4 regions of the Kitasatospora sp. NPDC023118 genome follow, and region 2 is predicted to be linked to each of the others. Evidence: riboswitches for the same ligand, from Rfam matches in the RefSeq annotation. Region 2 holds a riboswitch; each other region holds the start of a gene.
The links. Region 2 has a riboswitch for cobalamin ahead of nicT (Nickel transporter NicT). Riboswitches for the same ligand answer to the same signal wherever they lie in the genome.

Region 1: another riboswitch for cobalamin. It lies ahead of ACZ3UD_RS20080 (peptidase); the one in region 2 lies ahead of nicT (Nickel transporter NicT).
Region 3: another riboswitch for cobalamin. It lies ahead of metE (5-methyltetrahydropteroyltriglutamate--homocysteine S-methyltransferase); the one in region 2 lies ahead of nicT (Nickel transporter NicT).
Region 4: another riboswitch for cobalamin. It lies ahead of ACZ3UD_RS20110 (CoA-acylating methylmalonate-semialdehyde dehydrogenase); the one in region 2 lies ahead of nicT (Nickel transporter NicT).

Annotation. Positions count from the first base shown of each region.
Region 1 covers NZ_JBVHHW010000014.1:134,146-138,889, forward strand. Annotated here, with positions in the region: gene ACZ3UD_RS20070 (prenyltransferase/squalene oxidase repeat-containing protein) at 1-530, shown strand, start outside; gene ACZ3UD_RS20075 (flagellar hook-length control protein FliK) at 1,038-1,517, opposite strand; gene ACZ3UD_RS20080 (peptidase) at 1,553-2,620, opposite strand; cobalamin riboswitch at 2,720-2,840, opposite strand; gene cobF (precorrin-6A synthase (deacetylating)) at 2,975-3,733, shown strand; gene ACZ3UD_RS20090 (enoyl-CoA hydratase) at 3,781-4,557, opposite strand; gene mmsB (3-hydroxyisobutyrate dehydrogenase) at 4,554-4,744, opposite strand, start outside.
Region 2 covers NZ_JBVHHW010000013.1:30,723-35,466, reverse strand. Annotated here, with positions in the region: gene rpmG (50S ribosomal protein L33) at 1-38, shown strand, start outside; gene ACZ3UD_RS18415 (type B 50S ribosomal protein L31) at 35-343, shown strand; gene ACZ3UD_RS18410 (helix-turn-helix domain-containing protein) at 406-978, opposite strand; gene ACZ3UD_RS18405 (EamA family transporter) at 1,130-1,981, shown strand; gene nicT (Nickel transporter NicT) at 1,990-3,099, opposite strand; cobalamin riboswitch at 3,132-3,324, opposite strand; gene ACZ3UD_RS18395 (ArsR/SmtB family transcription factor) at 3,406-3,789, shown strand; gene ACZ3UD_RS18390 (hypothetical protein) at 3,860-4,744, shown strand, end outside.
Region 3 covers NZ_JBVHHW010000027.1:80,569-85,312, reverse strand. Annotated here, with positions in the region: gene ACZ3UD_RS29345 (acyl-CoA thioesterase) at 1-28, opposite strand, end outside; gene metE (5-methyltetrahydropteroyltriglutamate--homocysteine S-methyltransferase) at 25-2,388, opposite strand; cobalamin riboswitch at 2,539-2,734, opposite strand; gene ACZ3UD_RS29335 (3-hydroxybutyryl-CoA dehydrogenase) at 2,783-3,649, opposite strand; gene aceB (malate synthase A) at 3,676-4,744, opposite strand, start outside.
Region 4 covers NZ_JBVHHW010000014.1:140,122-144,865, reverse strand. Annotated here, with positions in the region: gene ACZ3UD_RS20115 (non-reducing end alpha-L-arabinofuranosidase family hydrolase) at 1-876, shown strand, start outside; cobalamin riboswitch at 1,156-1,348, shown strand; gene ACZ3UD_RS20110 (CoA-acylating methylmalonate-semialdehyde dehydrogenase) at 1,560-3,059, shown strand; gene ACZ3UD_RS20105 (acyl-CoA dehydrogenase family protein) at 3,056-4,210, shown strand; gene ACZ3UD_RS20100 (enoyl-CoA hydratase/isomerase family protein) at 4,210-4,744, shown strand, end outside.

The sequences.
Region 1 (4,744 bases), on a different contig from region 2:
GCGGCACCGGCAAGACCCCGATCGACTTCCTCATCGCCCAGCAGTTCAAGCCCGGCGGCGGCTTCAAGTACCTGCCCACCGACACCACTCCGTCCCCCTACGCCTCCGTCGACGGCCTGCGCGCCGTCGCCGGCGCCGGGTTCACCGCCACCCCGCCCACCCCGACCGCCGCCGGCGAACCGACGTGGGCCGCCACCACCGGCTTCACCGCCGGCACCGCGGCGAAGCTCGCCCTGGTCGTCGACGACGGCACCGGCGCCCTCAAGGTCTGCGCCGTCACCCTCGCTCCGACCGGCACCACCGCGACCCTCGGTGACGTCCTCGACGCGGCGGCTACTGCCGTTCCCGGCGGCTGCGTCACTTCCGTCACCCCGTCCACCGGCGGCGGAACCGTCACCGCGCTCAACGGCACCGCCAACAGCGGCTCCTCCACCTGGAAGGTCAGCCTGGACGGCGCCACCGCCACGGCCGCCACCCGGGCCAGCACCGTCCACCTCGGCGACACCGTGTCGCTGCGCTACGGCAGCTGACCGCACGGGCGCGGCCGATCGCCGGTCGATCCGCGTCGGCACCGGACGAATCACGACGGCCCGGGGGCTCCGCGCCCGGGCCGCACAACAGGGGGATGGGTACCGATGAGTGCTTCCAGGTGGGCGGCGGGCTGCTTCGTCGCCCTGATCGCCGCCCTGGCCACTCAGGGCGGGCTGACGGAGAACGGACGCTTCTACCTCGCGTCGATCGTCCTCACCCTGCCCGTCGGGCTCGCCGTAACTGGCTGCCGTCTACCTCGTACGAGAGCTGCTGACCGAAGTCGGTGGGCTGTTCGCCGGGACGAGCCTGCCGGACGGCAATGAACCAGCGTGGCTGACCACTTCGGGAATCGTGGCCGACACCCTGCTGTTCACCGTGGCTGCGGTCGTCACTGTGCTGCTCGTCGGTCACCTCGTCCGACGACGGCAAGCGTCCCACGACGGATGAGCCCGGGACGCCGGCGCCCCGTCCTCCCTCATGGAGCCCGGGCGCCGGCTTGCCACGTGTCAGGGGGCCGTGATGCCCGGCTGGGCGCCGGCGCCGAACGACCAGCCCTCGACGTCGCCGGGCGCCGGGTTGTAGCTGCCCGCGCCCAGGCTGCTGTACGACCACGGTCCGCCGTGCTGGGCGTGCCAGTACGACCAGTAGGCGCTGCCGGTCGGGTTGGTGCAGGTGGCGGGCAGTGCGTTGATCTTGCAGACGAAGCCCGGGAAGCGGGGGTGGAAGGCGTACGAGAACCCGGCGCCGGTGAGCGCGGCGAGCCCGTTGGCGGGGTCGCCGGGGGCGCAGCCGGTCTCGATGCCGCCGCCGACGGCAGTGAAGTCGACCACGACGGTGACGCCGGTGGTGCCGTCGCAGGCGGCGGCCCGGGCCTGCGGGGCCTGGACGGCGGAGACGCCGAGCAGGCCGGCGGTGAGGGCCGCGGCCGCGGCGATCGACCCGAGCGTGCGGCGGGCCGGTCGGGCCGGGCTGGGGGTGTCGGTCATCGGAACTCTCCTCGTGGGATCAGGGGTTCGACGTGTCAGCGGGTGGCCGGGGCCGGGCAGGCCAGGGTGGGTGCGTCCGGGCGCGCCCCGGCGGCAGAGAGGGTGGCCAGCGGGGTGCCGGCCAGGCCGAGGACGGCCTGCGCGGTGGCCCGGGCGCCGTTGCCCGCGTTGAAGCCGGATGCGTCGTAGGCGACCGCGCCGCGCACCGCCGGGTCGGCGGAGCAGCCCTGCTGGAACTTCACCAGCCGGCTCCAGCCCTTGAGGCCGGCACCGAGGCGCCCACCGGCGAGCAGTGCCTGGGTGGCCAGGCCGGTGGTGTTGGCGTTGGAGGCGGTCGCCCCGGCGGCCGCGAAGCCGCCGTCGGCGTTCTGGTGGGAGGTCAGCCAGGTGAGGCCGGTGTCCGCCTTGGCGGTGCGGCCGGTGGCGGCGAGGGCTTGGGCGGCGAGCGCGGTGGCGTCGGGGTCACTGGTGCAGGTGGGCTGGCCGAAGGAGACCGGGTAACCGCCGTCCACGCACTGGCTGTTCGCCAGGAAGTCGACGGCCTCGGCGGGGGCGCCGCCGGGGGTGCGGTGCAGGGCGATCAGGGCGAGGGACTGGCCGAAGGCGTTGCTGTAGTCGCCCCACTGCGAGCGGTCGGAGAACCGTCCTTCGGCGGTCTGGAGCGAGCGCAGCCGGGCCGGCAGGTCGACGCCCCCGAAGGACGCCGGGTTCCCTCCGCGTACCTCGACGGCGAGCAGCAGCTTCGCGGTGGCGCTCGCGTAGGCCTCGGTGGTGCCGTCGCCCAGGTAACCGGAGATGATCTCGGGCTTCGCCAGCCAGGCGGTGGCCTTCGCGGCAGCCTCGTCGGAGCTGTGCGAGGCGGCGAACGCCAGCACGGCGTCGATGGTCAGGCCCTGGTCGGGGTAGGTGGTGCCGTTGAAGACGGACTCGAAGTGGTCGCCGTCCACGAGCTGGCGGGCCAGCCAGCCGCCCGCGGCGGCGTCGGGACGAACGGTCCGGGAGGACGTCGTGTCGGCGTGGGCGGCGGTCGCCACCGGGAGCGCGGTGGCGAGCGCCAGGGCGGGTATCGCGAGCAGACCGAGGGTGCGGCGGAGCGCGGGCATGGGTGCCTTTCCGGGCCTGGACGCAGGGGCCCGGAGGACGTCGGCAACACGCCGGGCAGCCCTCGGAGCTCCGGCCCGCAGACCACGACGGGAGGAGGGGACGACACATCCCCGCCGACGGGTACTCGGGCTCGCCACCGACATGACGTCGGCGGCCTACCGTTGCGGGTCAGCGCCGGACTCGGACCGGACTTCCCCCATCGACGGAGTCACAACGTGACGGCTCATCATGGCGAAACGGAAAAGATCGGGTCAAGGGATCGTGCGTCACATCACGGCGGACCCAACGAGGTTCGCCGGCACACCCCGCCTGTCGGACGGGACCGCAGCGGAGCGGGCGGCAGAATGCCTCCCATGCGGCACATCCTCGTCATCGGCATCGGCGCGGGCGACCCCGACCACCTCACCCTGCAGGCGGTCAAGGCGCTCGCCCGCACGGACGTCTTCTTCATCCTCGACAAGAGCGAGGAACGGCAGGACCTGATCCGACTGCGTCGCCGGATCCTGACCGAACACGGGCAGCCCGGACATCGCGTGGTCGAGGTGCCGGACACGGAGCGGGACCGCACCACCCCCGCGTACGCGGCAGCCGTGGACGACTGGCGCGGCCGCCGTGCCGACCTGGTCGAGCGGCTGGTCGCCGAACACCTCGGCGAGGGCGAGACGGGGGCGTTCCTGGTCTGGGGCGACCCGAGCCTCTACGACAGCGTCATCGCCGTGGTGGCCGACGTCCGGGCCCGGGGGACCGTCGCGTTCGACTACGAGGTGATCCCGGGCATCAGCAGCGTCTCCGCGCTCGCCGCCCGTCACCGCACCACGCTGACCCGGGTCGGCCGCCCGGTCCAGATCACCACCGGCCGCCGCCTGGCCGAAGGCTTCCCCGACGGCGTGGACGACGTGGTGGTGATGCTCGACGGCCGGGCGGCCTTCACCGAGATCGACCCGGAGGGGCTGGAGATCCACTACGGCGCCTACCTCGGCACCCCTGACGAGATCCTCGTCGCCGGCCCGCTCGCCGAGGCCGCCCCGCGGATCCGCGAGCTGCGCGAGCGGGCCCGCAAGCGCAAGGGCTGGATCATGGACACCTACCTGCTCCGGCGGTCGGAGAGCTGACGGGCGGTGCGCCGCCCCGGACGAAGGGCGGCGCACCGCGGGTGCCGTCAGCGGTTGTGGAACTCCGGCGGGCGCTTCTCCGCGAAGGCCGCCATGCCCTCCTTCTGATCAGCCGTCGCGAAGGTGGCGTGGAAGAGGCGGCGTTCGAAGCGGACGCCCTCGGCGAGGGTCGTCTCGTACGACCGGTTGACGGCCTCCTTGAGCATGATCGCCGCCGGGGTGGACATCGCCGCGACGGTCTCGGCGGTGGCCAGGGCCTCGGCCAGCAGCTGGTCGGCGGGGACGATGCGGGAGACCAGGCCGGCCCGCTCGGCCTCCTCGGCGCCCATCATCCGGCCGGTCAGGCACAGCTCCATCGCCTTCGCCTTGCCGACCGCCCGGGTCAGCCGCTGCGAGCCGCCGATGCCCGGGATGACGCCGAGCTTGATCTCCGGCTGTCCGAACTTCGCGGTGTCCGCCGCCAGCAGGATGTCGCACATCATCGCCAGCTCGCAGCCGCCGCCCAGCGCGTAGCCGGCGACGGCCGCGACGACCGGCTTGCGCAGGGTGGCGAAGCGGTCCCAGGCGGCGAACCAGTCGCCGAGGTAGGCGTCGACGAACTCGAGGGGCTGCATCTCCTTGATGTCGGCGCCGGCCGCGAAGGCCTTGTCCGAGCCGGTAACCACCAGACAGCCGATGTCCGGGTCCCGGTCGAAGTCCGTTGCCGCCGCGACGACTTCGTTCATCAGGAGCGTGTTGAGCGCGTTGAGCGCCTTCGGCCGGTCGAGCGTGATCAGCCCCACCCGTCCCTTGCGCTCGACCAGGATCGTCTCGTAACCGGTCACTTGCCGCCCTCCCTCAAAGTGGTGATGATCGCCGAGAAGTCCAGGCCCGCACCCTCGGCCGCCGCGAAGTCCGCGTACAACTGCGCTGCCCTGCGTCCGAGCTCGGTGGGCAGGCCCGCCGCCTCGGCGGCCCCGGCGGCCAGTCCGAGGTCCTTGGACATCAGCGCGGCGGAGAACCCGGCCGCGT
Region 2 (4,744 bases):
TCGTGGGCCGGCACGTCGACTTCCGCGAAGAGCGCTGAACGAACGCACCGCAACCACCCGGCGGAGCCCAGCCAGGAAGTCCGGAATCCACCCCGGCTACCGCCCGGTCGCCTTCCGTGACAAGGTCGGCGGCCTCGCCTTCCTCACCCCGGCCTTCGGCCGGGGGACCCCCACGACGGTCACCGGTGACCGCACCGTCGAGTGGGAGGACGGCAGCACCTATCCGGTGATCGGCGTCGAGAGCTCCTCGGCGAGCCACCCCTTCTACACCGGCCAGTCCCGGGCGCTCGACACCGCCGGCCGGGTCGAGCAGTTCCGCCGCCGGTACGGCGACCGGCACTGACGACGAACGAAACGGCGCCTCCCCGCCCGGGGGAGGCGCCGTTTCGGCGTACGGAAGCGGCCTCAGCGCGGCGGCGGGACCGACACCACCATGGTCAGCCGCAGCGCCCGCTCCCCCGCATTGCGGTAGACGTGCGCGTACGAGGCGTCGAAGGAGACCGTGCTGCCGGCCGGTACCGGGTGGTCCGTACCGTCGTGCACCAGGGTCAGCTCGCCCTCGTCGACCCGGACGATCTCCACCGTCCCGGCCGGATGCGGATCGGAGGAGTACTCCTCGCCCGGCTCCATCCGCCACTCCCACAGCTCCAGCGGCCCGGGCGCCTCGATCCCGTGCAGCAGGGTGCCGGTCCCGCCGCTCACACCGGTCCAGAGCGGCACGGCCTGGTCGCCGGGGATGATCCGGACGTCCGGGCCCTCCTCGTAGTCGAGCAGCGTGGCGATGGAGACGCCGAGCGCGTCGCCGAGCCGGACCACGGTGGCCACGCTCGGGTTGGTGCGGCCCTGCTCGATCTGGACGATCATGCCGCGGCTCACCCCGGATCGGGCGGCGAGGGCGTCCAGGGTGTGGCCGCGCTCGGCGCGCAGCCGCTTGAGGTTCCGGGCGAGGGCCTGGGAGACGAGGTCGGGGTCCGGCACGCGGGCAGTCCTCCGGTGTCCACAGTACGGAAAGTGCAGAATATTGTTCGGCGAAGTCCAACTTGGTGAACTACGCTGCCTTCTCGGCAACGAGTCCATCCGACTGTACTTCGGAGTGCATTGTGCTGTCCTCGATCTCCTGGCACCTCCAGTGACCGTCCTGCTCGCCCTCTGCGCCAGTCTGCTCACCGGCCTGGGCGACTTCGGCGGCGGCGTCCTCACCCGCAGACTGCCCGCACTCGCCGTCGTGGTCATCTCCCAGGCCGCGGCCACCGTCGTCCTCCTCCTCGCGGTCCTGGCCACCGGCGGCTGGGCGGACGCCTCCCCCGCCCTCTGGTACGCCGTCGCCGCCGGGGTGATCGGCCCGTTCGCGATGCTCGCCTTCTACCGGGCGCTCGCGCTCGGCCCGATGGGCGTGGTGTCCCCGCTGGCCACCGTCGGCGTCGTGGTGCCGGTCGGCGTCGGGCTGGCGCTCGGCGAGCGACCCGGTCTCGGCCAGGTGGCCGGGATCGCGGTGGCCGTGGCGGGCGTGGTGCTGGCCGGCGGCCCCGAGCGCGGCGGGCCGACCGCCGCCCGTACGGCCCTGCTGCTCACCCTGGCCGCCGCGTTCGGCTTCGGCACCAACATGGCCCTGCTCGCCCAGGCCTCGGCCGGAGGAGGGCTGCTGCTCATGCTGTGCGTCCAGCGGCTCGTCAACGTCGCCGTCGGCGGCACCGCGCTGCTGATCGGCCTGCGCGGTACCGACACCTCCGGGCTGCTGCCCGAGCTGCGCGCCCGGCTGCCCCTGCTCACCGCCGTCGGGCTGGCCGACGTCGCCGGCAACGCCACGTACGCGATGGCCTCGCACAGCGGCTCGGCGGCGGTGGCCGCCGTGCTCGCCTCGCTCTACCCCGTCGTCACCGCGCTGCTGGCGCGCGGAGTGCTCAAGGAGCGGCTGCGCCCGGTCCAGGTGGTCGGCGCCGGGCTCGCCGTCGCGGGCACGCTGCTGCTCGCGGCAGCGTGACCGACGGGCTACTCCGCGGGCGTCCAGCGCTTCTCGACCCCGGCCAGCTTCCAGTAGGCGATCGCGATCGCCCACACCACCACGAACAGCCCGGCGATCGCGTACCCGACGTTGTCCAGCGAGATGTCCGCGATGAACCCGGTGACCGGGTCGGTCAGGTCGAGCTTCTCGTGCAGCACCCCGACCAGCTCGATGGTGCCGATGATGAAGGCCACCGCGATCGACAGCCCGGTGATGGTCAGGTTGTAGTACACCTTGCGCACCGGGTTGGAGAACGCCCACTGGTACGCGAAGTTCATGAAGGTCCCGTCCAGGGTGTCGAACAGGCTCATCCCCGCCGCGAACAGCAGCGGCAGGCAGACGATCGCGTACCAGGGCAGCCCGGCCGCCGCACCCGAGCCGGCCATCACCATCAGGGTGACCTCGGTCGCGGTGTCGAAGCCCAGGCCCAGCACCATGCCCACCGGGAACATCTGCCCGGGCCGGGTGATCGAGCGGGTCGCCCGGTTCAGCACCCGGGCCATAAGGCCGCGCGAGTTGAGGTGCTCCTCCAGCTGAGCCTCGTCGTACTTCCCGGCCCGCATCGAGCGGAACACCTTGAGGATGCCGAGCAGCGCCGCCAGGTTGAGCGCGCCGATCAGGTAGAGGAAGGCGCCGGAGGCCGTGGTGCCGACCAGCCCGAGCCACTTGTGGGTGGCCGAGTCGTCGTCCATCAGCGTGTTCGCCAGCTGCGCGCCGCCCGCCACCAGGGCGGCCATGATGACCACCATCGAGGAGTGCCCGAGGGCGAACCAGAAGCCGACCGAGACCGGCCGCTTGCCGTCCGCCATCAGCTTGCGGGTGGTGTTGTCGATCACCGCGATGTGGTCGGCGTCGAAGGCGTGCCGCATGCCGAGGGTGTACGCGGTGATGCCCAGGCCCACCCCGAAGACCTGGGTGCCGACGGCGTAGTTGTGCGGCGCGACCAGGAAGACGAGCGTCCCGAAGGCCACCACGTGCATGGCCAGGATCACCCCCATCAACCCGGCCGTGCGGAGGGTGTCCTCGCGCTTCCATCTGAAGGTGGGCAGGACGGAGGGGGCCGCCTCGACGGGCGCGGCGGTTTCGGGCAGGGTCATCTTCGGATCACGCTCCAGCACCTCGTGGAATGACTTCGTGAGATGCCGTGGCCGGTCTCCTGGCTTACGGGGCTTCCGGACCCGCCTTCCCAAGCGCACGAGGCGCCCAGTGGCACGTGGGTACGGACAACTCTCCCCCGATCACAGTGGCGAGGGCCGCTCCGGACTGGGACCCCTGAGGTTCCGTCACCGGTCTTCCCGAGCACCACGGCGGGGAACACCGTAGGGCTCCGGCACCACCCTCGCAAGGTTGCGCACCTGTGCAGGTGTCCAGGATCACAGGCCACTGCCTGCAAGAATGTCCGCATGCATCTCGTACCGGCCGACCGCGCGGGCCACCGCACCATCGACGGCCACCGGGTCTGCGAGGCCATCGCCGCGATCGGCGACACCGCGCACGTCCGGTCCTGGGCCGAGCGGTTCTCCCTGCTCGCCGACCCCGGACGGCTCGCCCTGCTGCTCGCCCTGCACCGAGCCGGCCCGCTCGCCGTCACCGACCTGGCGGTTGCCACCGGCATGCGCGACCCCGCCGTCTCCCAAGCCCTGCGACTGCTGCGCACGGCGGGCGTGGTCACCGGGGACAAGGACGGACGCGTGGTGCGCTACCGGCTCGCGGACAACAGCATGCGCCCCCTCCTCGACGAGTGCGCCGCCGGAGAGCACCACGAACCCACCGCAGCGGCGGGCTGACCGACACTCGGGCCCGGCCGTCTCTCGCAAGGGGCACCCCGGGAGCGGCCCGGATGAGTACGATCATGAGGTGCCGTCCCACCCCCACGTCTGGCCCGCCGACCGCTGGAACACCCGCCCGGTCAAGGCCCGCGTGCTGGCGGTCGCCCGCACCCTCACCTCGGCGACCCGGGTCCTGGACGTCCTCACCCTGCTGAACCAGGACGGCATCGAACGGTACTTCACCGTCAACCCCGGCTCCGCCTTCGCCGACCGCGGCCTCACCGACTACCTGCGCGGCCTGCCCGGCTACACCGTGCTGGAGTGGGAGGACGCCGTCCGCCGCCGCTTCGACCTGGCCGTCGCCTGCGCCGTCCACGCCTCCATGCACCGGCTGGACGCCCACCTGGTCGTTCTCCCGCACGGCGCCGGCTACAACCGCCTGGTCACCGAGTCCACCGGCGACACGGTCAGCGCCGCGGGCCTGTCCCGCAACGAACTCACCCACCGGGGGCGGGTGTTCGTGGACGTCCTCGGCCTCTCCCACCCCGAGCAGCTGGATCGGCTGCGGGTCTCCTGCCCCGAGGCCCTGGACGTCGCCCGGGTGGTCGGCGACCCGTGCTTCGACCGGATCCTCGGCAGCGAACGCTCCCGGGACGCCTACCGCGCCGCACTCGGCGCCGTCGACGGCCGCCGGCTCGTCGTCGTCAACTCCACCTGGAGCGGGCACTCGTTACTCGGCCGCCGCCCCGACCTGCCCCGCCGCCTGGTCCGCCGGCTGCCCGCCGACGAGTACACGGTGGCCGTCGTGCTGCACCCCAACATCTGGAGCCGGCACGACCCCGAGGCCCTGCTCGACGACGCCCGCCGGATGGGTCTGCGGCTGATCCCGCCGCACCAGGGCTGGCAGGCCGCGCTGGTCGCCGCCGACTGCCTGATCGGCGACCACGGCTCGGTCTCCGTCTACGGCGCCGCC
Region 3 (4,744 bases), on a different contig from region 2:
CCGGCGCGGCCGGGGCCGGGGCGGTCACCGGTCGCCGTCCGGGGTGGCGAGGGTGGCGCGGACCGCGCGGGCAGCGTCGGTGAGGTGTTCCAGGGCTGGCCGGACCTCGTCCCAGCGGCGGGTCTTGAGCCCGCAGTCGGGGTTGATCCAGAGCCGTTCGGCGGGGGTACGAGCCAGAGCGACGAGGAGCAGCTCGGTGATCTCGGCGGTGGCGGGGACGCGGGGTGCGTGGATGTCGTACACGCCCGGGCCGACCTGGCGCGGGTAGCTGGCGCCGGCGAGTTCGGCAGTGACGGCCATCCGGGAGCGGGCGGCTTCCAGGGAGATGACGTCGGCGTCGAGGTCGTCGATGGCGCTGAGGATGTCGCCGAACTCGGCGTAGCACATGTGGGTGTGGATCTGGGTGTCGGCGCGGACGGCGCTGGTGGTGAGGCGGAAGGCGTCGGTGGCCCAGGCGAGGTAGTCGGCGTGGGCGGCGCGGCGCAGGGGGAGGGTCTCGCGCAGGGCGGGTTCGTCGACCTGGATGACGGCTGCGCCGGCGGCTTCGAGGTCGGTGACCTCGTCGCGCAGGGCGAGGGCGACCTGGCGGGCGGTGTCGGCCAGGGGCTGGTCGTCGCGGACGAAGGACCAGGCGAGCATGGTGACCGGGCCGGTGAGCATGCCCTTGACCGGACGATCCGTCAGCGCGGCGGCGGTGCGGTACCGGTCGACGGTCATCGGGTGCGGGCGGGAGACGTCGCCGGCCAGGATCGGCGGCCGGACGTACCGGGTGCCGTAGGACTGCACCCAGCCGTGGCGGGTGGCGAGGTAGCCGGTGAGCTGTTCGGCGAAGTACTGGACCATGTCGTTGCGTTCCGGCTCGCCGTGGACGAGGACGTCCAGGCCCGCCTTCTCCTGGAAGGCGATGACCTCGCGGATCTCGGCCTCGATGCGCTGCTCGTAGGTGGCGGCGTCGATGCGGCCGGTGCGCAGCTGGGCGCGGGCGGCGCGCAGCGCGTCGGTCTGCGGGAAGGAGCCGATGGTGGTGGTCGGCAGGAGCGGCAGGGCGAGCCGGGCCTGCTGGGCGGCGGCACGCTCGGGGTAGGGAGCGGCGCGGTGGCTGTCGGCGGGGGTGGTGGCGGCGCAGCGGGCGCGGACGGCGGGGTCGTGGGTGAGCGCGGAGCGGGTGCGGGAGCTGCGGGCGGCGCGGTTCGCGGCGAACTGCGGGGCGACGGCGTCGCGGCCCTCGCCCAGGGCGCGGGCGAGGGTGACGGTCTCGTCCAGTTTCTGGCGGGCGAAGGCGAGCCAGCGCAGGACCTGCGGGTCGAGGTCGCGTTCGGCGGTGGCGTCGAGGGGTACGTGCAGCAGGGAGCAGGAGGGGGCGACGTCGACGTGGTCGGCGAGGCCGAGCAGGGTGGCGAGGGTGGCGAGGGCCTTTTCGAGGTCGGCGGCCCAGATGTTGCGGCCGTCGACGACGCCGGCGACCAGGCGCTTGCCGGGTAGTCCTCCGATGGCCGCGAGGGCGGGGAGGTTGGCGGCGGCAGGGCCGGTGAAGTCCAGCGCCAGGCCTTCGACGGGTGATGTGGCGAGGACGGGCAGGGCGTCGCCGAGGGCGTCGAAGTAGGAGCCGACGAGCAGCTTGGGCCGGTGCGTGACGGCGGCCAGGTCGCGGTAGGCGCGGGCGGTGGCGTTCAGGACGGCGGGCGGCTGGTCGCGGACCAGCGCGGGCTCGTCGAGCTGTACCCAGTCGGCGCCGACGGCGCGCAGGCTCGCGAGGATCTCCGCGTAGACGGGGAGGAGCCGGTCGAGCAGGGTGAGGGGCTGGAAGCCCGCCGGGGTGTCGGGGGCCGGCTTGGCGAGGAGCAGGAAGCTGATCGGGCCGAGCAGGACCGGGCGGGTGGTGAGGCCGAGGAGTTCGGCCTCGGCGAACTCGGTGAGCGGCTTGCCGGGGTCGGCGCGGAAGACGGTGTCGGGGCCGAGTTCGGGGACGAGGTAGTGGTAGTTGGTGTCGAACCACTTGGTCATCTCCAGCGGTTCGGCGCCCTCCGTGCCGCGTGCCATGGCGAAGTACACGGCGAGGGTGTGCTCCGGGGTACCGGGCTGCAGGTCCGTGGCGGCCTTCACGTGGCGGGGCGGGACGGCGCCGACCATCCAGGCGGCGTCCAGGACGTGGTCGTAGAGCGAGAAGTGGTTGCTCGGGATCTCGCCCAACCCGGCCTCGGCGAGTTGCCGGAAGACGGCGCGGCGCAGCTCGGCGGCGGTGGTCAGGAGGTCGGCGGCGGAGCTGCGACCGGCCCAGAACGACTCGACGGCCCGCTTCAGTTCGCGGTTCGGCCCCTGCCTGGGGTAGCCGTGGACGGTCGCCGCCGAACGGTGCGGGGTGGTGGGGTACACGGTGGTGCGGGTCACGGAACTCTCCTTCGCGAGTTCGCATGGACCCCGCCGGGCGGGGTGCGCGAAGGAGCGGGCCGGGGACGGTGACGTCCGCCCTGCCCGTGCCGCCGCCGACCCGCCCACGAGGTCCCGGTGAGACCGTGCGCCGCCGCGGCGCACGGGCAGTGGCAGGTCTTCGGACTCGTGGGCACGCCGGGCCTTTCGGCCGTACCGGCTCCTACCGGCCGTCGCTTCCCAGGGGCCCGCCGGGGCTCCCAGTGCTGTTGACGGCTTTCGTTCCCACTCACCGCTGCGGGGCAGTTCCGGACTCGCACCGGATTCCCTCTTGCGACGCATCCCGCCTGGCGGACGGGGCGAACCAGCTGCACCGCCCACCCTAGCCGCACCCGCTGCCTCGGGTCGACGGGGTTCAGCCGTCGGCGTGCCGGTGGAACCCCCGGCCGCTCTTGCGGCCGAGCAGTCCGGCCTCGACCATGCGGGAGAGCAGCGGCGGCGGGGCGTACAGCGGCTCCTTGTACTCCTCATACAGGGACTGCGCGATGGCCTCGACGGTGTCCAGGCCGATGAGGTCGGCGAGTTGGAGCGGGCCCATGGGGTGGGCGCAGCCGTGGACCATGCCGGCGTCGATGTCCTCCGGGGTGGCGTGGCCGGCCTCGGCCATCCGGATCGCGGACAGCAGGTACGGCACGAGCAGGGAGTTGACGACGAAGCCGGCCCGGTCGCGGGAGCGGATGACGTGCTTGCCGAGGGGGTCCCGGGCGAAGGCCTCCACCCGCTCCAGCACGGCCCGGTCGGTGTGCAGCGAGGAGACCAGCTCCACCAGCGGCATCACGGGGGCGGGGTTGAAGAAGTGCAGGCCGAGGACGTGCGAGGCACGGGTGGTGGCGATGCCCAGGCGGGTGACGGGGATGGCGGAGGTGTTGGTGGCCAGGACGGCGTCCTCGTCGGCGAGGACCTTGTCCAGGGTCGTGAGCACGTCGGTCTTCACCGCCTCGTCCTCGACGACGGCCTCGATCACGAGCTGGCGGTCGGCGAGCGCCTCCAGGTCGTCGGCGAACAGCAGGTGCGCCCAGGTGTCCTCACGGTCGGTCGGGTCGATGCGGCCGCGGTCGACGGCGCGGTGCAGGGAACGGTCGATGCGGCTGCGGGCGGCCCGCAGCGCGGCTGGGTCCTTCTCGCAGACGATGGTGTCCAGGCCGGCGCGGGCGAAGACCTCGGCGATGCCCGAGCCCATCTGCCCGGCACCGACGACGGCGACCCGTCGGATCTCGTTCATGGCTGCCTCCGTACAGGGCGGGCGGCTCAGGCCGCGGCGCGGACTCGGACGAGGTGGCGGGCGTAGGCCTCGGTGGTGAGGAAGGCGGGGAGGTCCTTTCCGAGGGAGGTCTCCTCGAGGATCCGCACGGCGTTGTCGACCAGTGCGGGGTCGGATCCCTCGGTGAGCAGGGTGGCCCGCTCCCGGTCGATCAGCCGCCGCACGAGGTCGGGGGTGGCGAGGGAGCCGCCGGTGAGGCGGGTGCAGTGGTGCTGCCACTGCCAGATCTGGCAGCGGGCGATCTCGGCGGTGGCGACGTCCTCCATCAGCCCGAAGACGGCGACGGCTCCGGAGCCGCCGAGCCAGGCGGTGAGGTAGCGCAGGGCGACCGCGACGTTGGAGCGCAGGCCCTCCTCGGTGGGCAGGCCGGCGGTGAGCCGTTGGACGCCGAGCAGGTCGGCTGCGGTGACCTCGACGTCCTCACGGGTGCGGTCGAGCTGGTGGGGGCGCTCGCCGAGGACGGCGTCGAAGGCGGTGCGGCAGGTGTCGACGAGGCCGGGGTGGGCGACCCAGGAGCCGTCGAAGCCGTCGCCGGCCTCGCGTTCCTTGTCGGCGCGGACCTTGGTGAGGGCTGCCTCGTTGGCGGCGGGGTCGCGCCGCGGGATGGCGGCGGCCATGCCGCCGATGGCGTGGGCGCCGCGCCGGTGGCAGGTGCGCACGAGCAGGTCGGTGTAGGCGCGCAGGAAGGGCTGGGTCATGGTGAGCGTGGCCCGGTCGGGAAGGACGTAGCGCGGGCCGTGGTGGGCGAAGTTCTTGATCAGGCTGAACAGATAGTCCCAGCGGCCGGCGTTGAGGCCGGCGGCGTGCTCGCGCAGTTCGTAGAGGATCTCGTCCATCTCGAAGGCGGCGGTGATGGTCTCGATCAGGACGGTGGCGCGGATCGTGCCGTGCGGGATGCCCAACTCGGCCTGTGCATAGGTGAAGACGTCGTTCCAGAGCCGGGCTTCGAGGTGGTTCTCCAGCTTGGGGAGGTAGAAGTACGGGCCGGAGCCGGCCGCGATCTGCGGGCGGCCGCAGTGGAAGAGGTAGAGGCCGAAGTCGACCAGGGCGCCGACG
Region 4 (4,744 bases), on a different contig from region 2:
TGGTCCTCGACGGGTGCGCTGGCGCAGCCCGCGAACGGGTGGGGTGCGCTGAAGGACTTCACCGACGTGGTCTACAACGGCAAGCACCTGGTCTACGCGTCGAACGTCACGGGGTCGTCGTACGGCTCGATGGCGTTCGCTCCCTTCACCAACTGGTCGGACATGGCCTCGGCCGGCCAGACCGGCATGAACCAGAACGCGGTGGCGCCCACCCTGTTCTACTTCGCGCCGAAGAACATCTGGGTGCTGGCGTACCAGTGGGGTCAGTGGCCGTTCATCTACCGCACCTCCAGCGACCCGACCAACCCCAACGGCTGGTCCGCGCCGCAGCCGCTGTTCACCGGCGGCATCCCCGGCGCCGCCCCGATCGACCAGACCCTGATCGCCGACGACCAGAACATGTACCTGTTCTTCGCCGGTGACAACGGCAGCATCTACCGCGCGAGCATGCCGATCGGGAACTTCCCCGGCAACTTCGGCTCCTCCTACACCACGGTCATGACCGACACCGTGAAGAACCTGTTCGAGGCGCCCCAGGTCTACAAAGTCCAGGGCCAGAACCAGTACCTCATGATCGTCGAAGCCCGCGGCGCGAACGAGCAGCGCTACTTCCGCTCGTTCACCGCCACCAGCCTGAGCGGTTCCTGGACCCCGCAGGCCGCCAGCGAGAGCAACCCGTTCGCGGGCAAGGCCAACAGCGGCGCCACCTGGACCAACGACATCAGCCACGGCGACCTGGTCCGCAACAACCCCGACCAGACCATGACCATCGACCCCTGCAACCTCCAGCTCCTCTACCAGGGCAAGTCCCCCACCGCGACCGGCCCCTACGACCAACTCCCCTGGCGGCCGGGCCTCCTCACCCTGCAACGCTGACCCACCTGATCCGGGGCGACGGCGATCGGGCGCGCCCGGCCGACACGCGGGCGTGCGAGGCACGGCACGAACGCCCCGCCCGCCGACCATCGATCATCGCGTGCAGAGGAACCCCAGCCGTGCGTCGGCTGGGGTTCCTCTGCACGCGGGATGCATCCGGGGTCGCTGGTTGGCACCGCGCCGCCGGTGGGGCGGGGCCTCCCTGGCCGATGGGCAAGCCCACGGGGGCCAGTGGCGGGGATTCCCAGGGCGCGCCGCGGTGCACGGGCCTCTGGACTTACTAGGACGTCCAACTATATGGTCGATGCCAGGTCCGCGGTGTCAGGGAAGCCGGTGTGAGTCCGGCACGGTCCCGCCACTGTGACCGGGGAGTTCGTCCTCGTGGATGACGGCCACTGGCAGCCAGCCGGGAAGGCCTGGGGGCGGGCGTGGATCCGGGAGTCAGGATACCGGCCGCGGGTGGTCCGTGTTTTCCACGAGGATGGAGACGACACGCATGACTCCGGGCTGCCTTTCCCGTTTCGCTGCCCCTTGCTCTGCCGTGCTGACCGTCGGGGCACAACTCCGCCCCTGACGCTGACGTCAACCGCCGAACTGCCGTAGGCGCCCACGACCGTGTGCCCGGACGGTGGCGGTGGTCTCTCCATTCCTCCTCTCCCCATCCACGATGAGAGAAGGAACCGATGGTCCGTGAACTGACCCATTTCGTCGGCGGCAAGCGCATCGCCGGGACGTCCGGCCGTTTCGGCGACGTGTACGACCCCAACACCGGCCGGGTGCAGGCCCGGGTGCCGCTGGCCGACCGGGCCGAGGTCGAGGCGGTGATCGCCGACGCCGCGCAGGCCCAGCCCGAGTGGGCCGCCTGGAACCCGCAGCGGCGGGCGCGGGTGCTGCTGCGCTTCCTGCAGCTGGTCGAGCAGGAGAAGGAGGACCTGGCCCGGCTGCTGTCCGCCGAGCACGGCAAGACCGTGGCCGACGCCCACGGCGACATCCAGCGCGGCCTGGAGGTCGTGGAGTTCGCCGCCGGGATCCCGCACCTGCTGAAGGGCGAGTTCAGCGACAACGCCGGCACCGGCATCGACGTGTACTCGATGCGCCAGCCACTCGGCGTGGTCGCGGGCATCACACCGTTCAACTTCCCGGCGATGATCCCGCTCTGGAAGGCCGCGCCCGCGCTGGCCTGCGGCAACGCCTTCGTCCTCAAGCCCTCCGAGCGCGACCCCTCGGTGCCGCTGCGCCTGGCCGAGCTCTTCCTCGAAGCGGGGCTTCCCCCGGGCGTGCTCAACGTCGTCAACGGCGACAAGGAGGCCGTGGACACGCTGCTGGAGGACCCACGGGTCGAGGCGCTCGGATTCGTCGGCTCGACCCCGATCGCCCAGTACGTCTACGCGACCGCGGCAGCGCGCGGCAAGCGCGCACAGTGCTTCGGCGGAGCGAAGAACCACATGATCGTGATGCCGGATGCCGATCTCGACCAGGCCGCCGACGCCCTCATCGGCGCCGGCTACGGCTCGGCCGGCGAACGCTGCATGGCGATCTCGGTCGCCGTCCCGGTGGGGGACGAGACCGCGGACGCGCTGGTGGCGAAGCTGGTCGAGCGGATCGCCGCGTTGAAGGTCGGCCGCTCGGACGACCCGGCGGCCGACTTCGGTCCGCTGGTCGGCCGCGACGCCCTGGAGCGCGTCCGCGGCTACCTGGACCTCGGGGTCCAGGAGGGAGCCGAACTCGTCGTGGACGGAAGGGACTTCCGCCTTCCCGGCCACGAGGAGGGCTATTTCCTCGGCGCCTCGCTGTTCGACCGGGTCACACCCGACATGCGGATCTACCGGGAGGAGATCTTCGGCCCGGTCCTGACCGTGGTCCGCGCCACTGACTACGAGGAGGCGCTGCGGCTGCCGAGTGAGCACGAGTTCGGCAACGGCGTGGCCATCTACACCCGGGACGGCGACACCGCCCGGGACTTCGCCCGCCGGGTGAACACCGGCATGGTCGGGGTCAACGTGCCGATCCCAGTGCCGATCGCGTACCACACCTTCGGCGGCTGGAAGCGCTCCGGCTTCGGCGACCTCAACCAGCACGGCCCGGACTCGATCCGCTTCTACACCCGCACCCGCACCGTCACCTCGCGCTGGCCCTCCGGGGTCAAGGAGGGCGCGAGCTTCACCATGCCGACGATGGGATGAGTACGGTGCACGCAAGCGATCTGACGGAGGACCAGCGCGCCATCGCGGAGGCGACCCGGGCCTTCGCCGACGAGTACCTCGCCCCGCACGCGGTGGCATGGGACCAGGACAAGCACTTCCCGGTCGACGTGCTGCGCAAGGCAGCGGACGTGGGCCTGGCCGGTGTGTACGTGCGCGAGGACGTCGGCGGATCGGGGCTCTCCCGACTGGACGGGGTCGTCGCCTTCGAGGCGCTCGCGACCGGCTGCCCGTCGATCGCCGCCTACCTGTCCATTCACAACATGGTCGGCTGGATGGTGGACCGCTACGGGACCGAGACGCAGCGTGCCCGCTGGCTGCCGGCGCTCTGCACCGCCGAACAGTTGGGCAGTTACTGCCTCACCGAGCCCGGCGCCGGCTCCGACGCCGCCGCGCTCACCACCCGGGCCGTGCGCGACGGCGACCAGTGGGTGCTGGACGGCGTCAAGCAGTTCATCTCCGGGGCGGGCACGTCCCAGGTGTACGTGGTGATGGCGCGGACCGGCGGCCCGGGGCCGGACGGCGTCTCCGCGTTCCTCGTGGACCGCGACGACCGGGGGCTGTCCTTCGGCCCGAACGAGCACAAGATGGGCTGGAACGCCCAGCCGACCCGGCAGGTGCTGCTGGACGGCGTCCGGCTGCCCGCTGACCGCCTGCTCGGAGCGGAGGGCGAGGGCTTCCGCATCGCCATGGGTGGCCTCAACGGCGGCCGGCTCGGCATCGCGGCCTGCTCGCTGGGCGGCGCCCAGAGTGCGTTGGAACGCGCGGTGGCCTATCTGGCCGACCGTGAGGCGTTCGGGGCCCGACTGCTGCACGCCCAGGCGCTGCAGTTCCGACTTGCCGACATGGCGACGGAGTTGGAGGCGGCGAGGGCGCTCGTGTGGCGCGCGGCGACCGCCCTGGACCGGGGCGACCGACGGGCACCGCAGCTGTGCGCGATGGCCAAACGGCACGCCACCGACACCGGCTTCGAGGTCGCCAACCAGGCGCTCCAACTGCACGGTGGCTACGGCTACCTCGCCGAGTACGGCATCGAGAAGATCGTCCGCGACCTGCGGGTGCACCAGATCCTGGAAGGAACCAACGAGATCATGCGCGTCATCGTCGCCCGCGGCCTGACCGGAGCCGCCTGATGACCGGGAACGACACCGAGGAGGTCCTCGTCCAGCGGGAGGGCCGGGCCGGGCTGATCGTCCTCAACCGGCCCGCCGCCCTGAACGCCCTCACCCACGGCATGGTGCGGACGATCTCGGAGGCCCTGGACGCGTGGGAGCAGGACGAGCGGGTCGACACCGTCGTCGTCACCGGCGCCGGCGACCGGGCCTTCTGCGCCGGCGGCGACATCGTCGCCATCCACCGCGCCGCCACCGGCGGCGACCCGGGCGCCGTCGAGGAGTTCTGGCGCGACGAGTACCGCCTCAACGCCCGGATCGCCCGGTACTCCAAGCCCTACGTCGCCGTCATGAGCGGCATCGTGATGGGCGGCGGGGTCGGGGTTTCCGCTCACGGCAGTGTCCGGATCGTCACCGAGACCACCCGGGTGGCCATGCCGGAGGCGGGGATCGGCTTCGTGCCCGACGTGGGCGGCACGTACCTGCTCGCCCTCGCCCCGGGCGAGCTGGGTACCCACCTCGCCCTGACCGCGGGTTCCGTCGGCGCCGCGGACG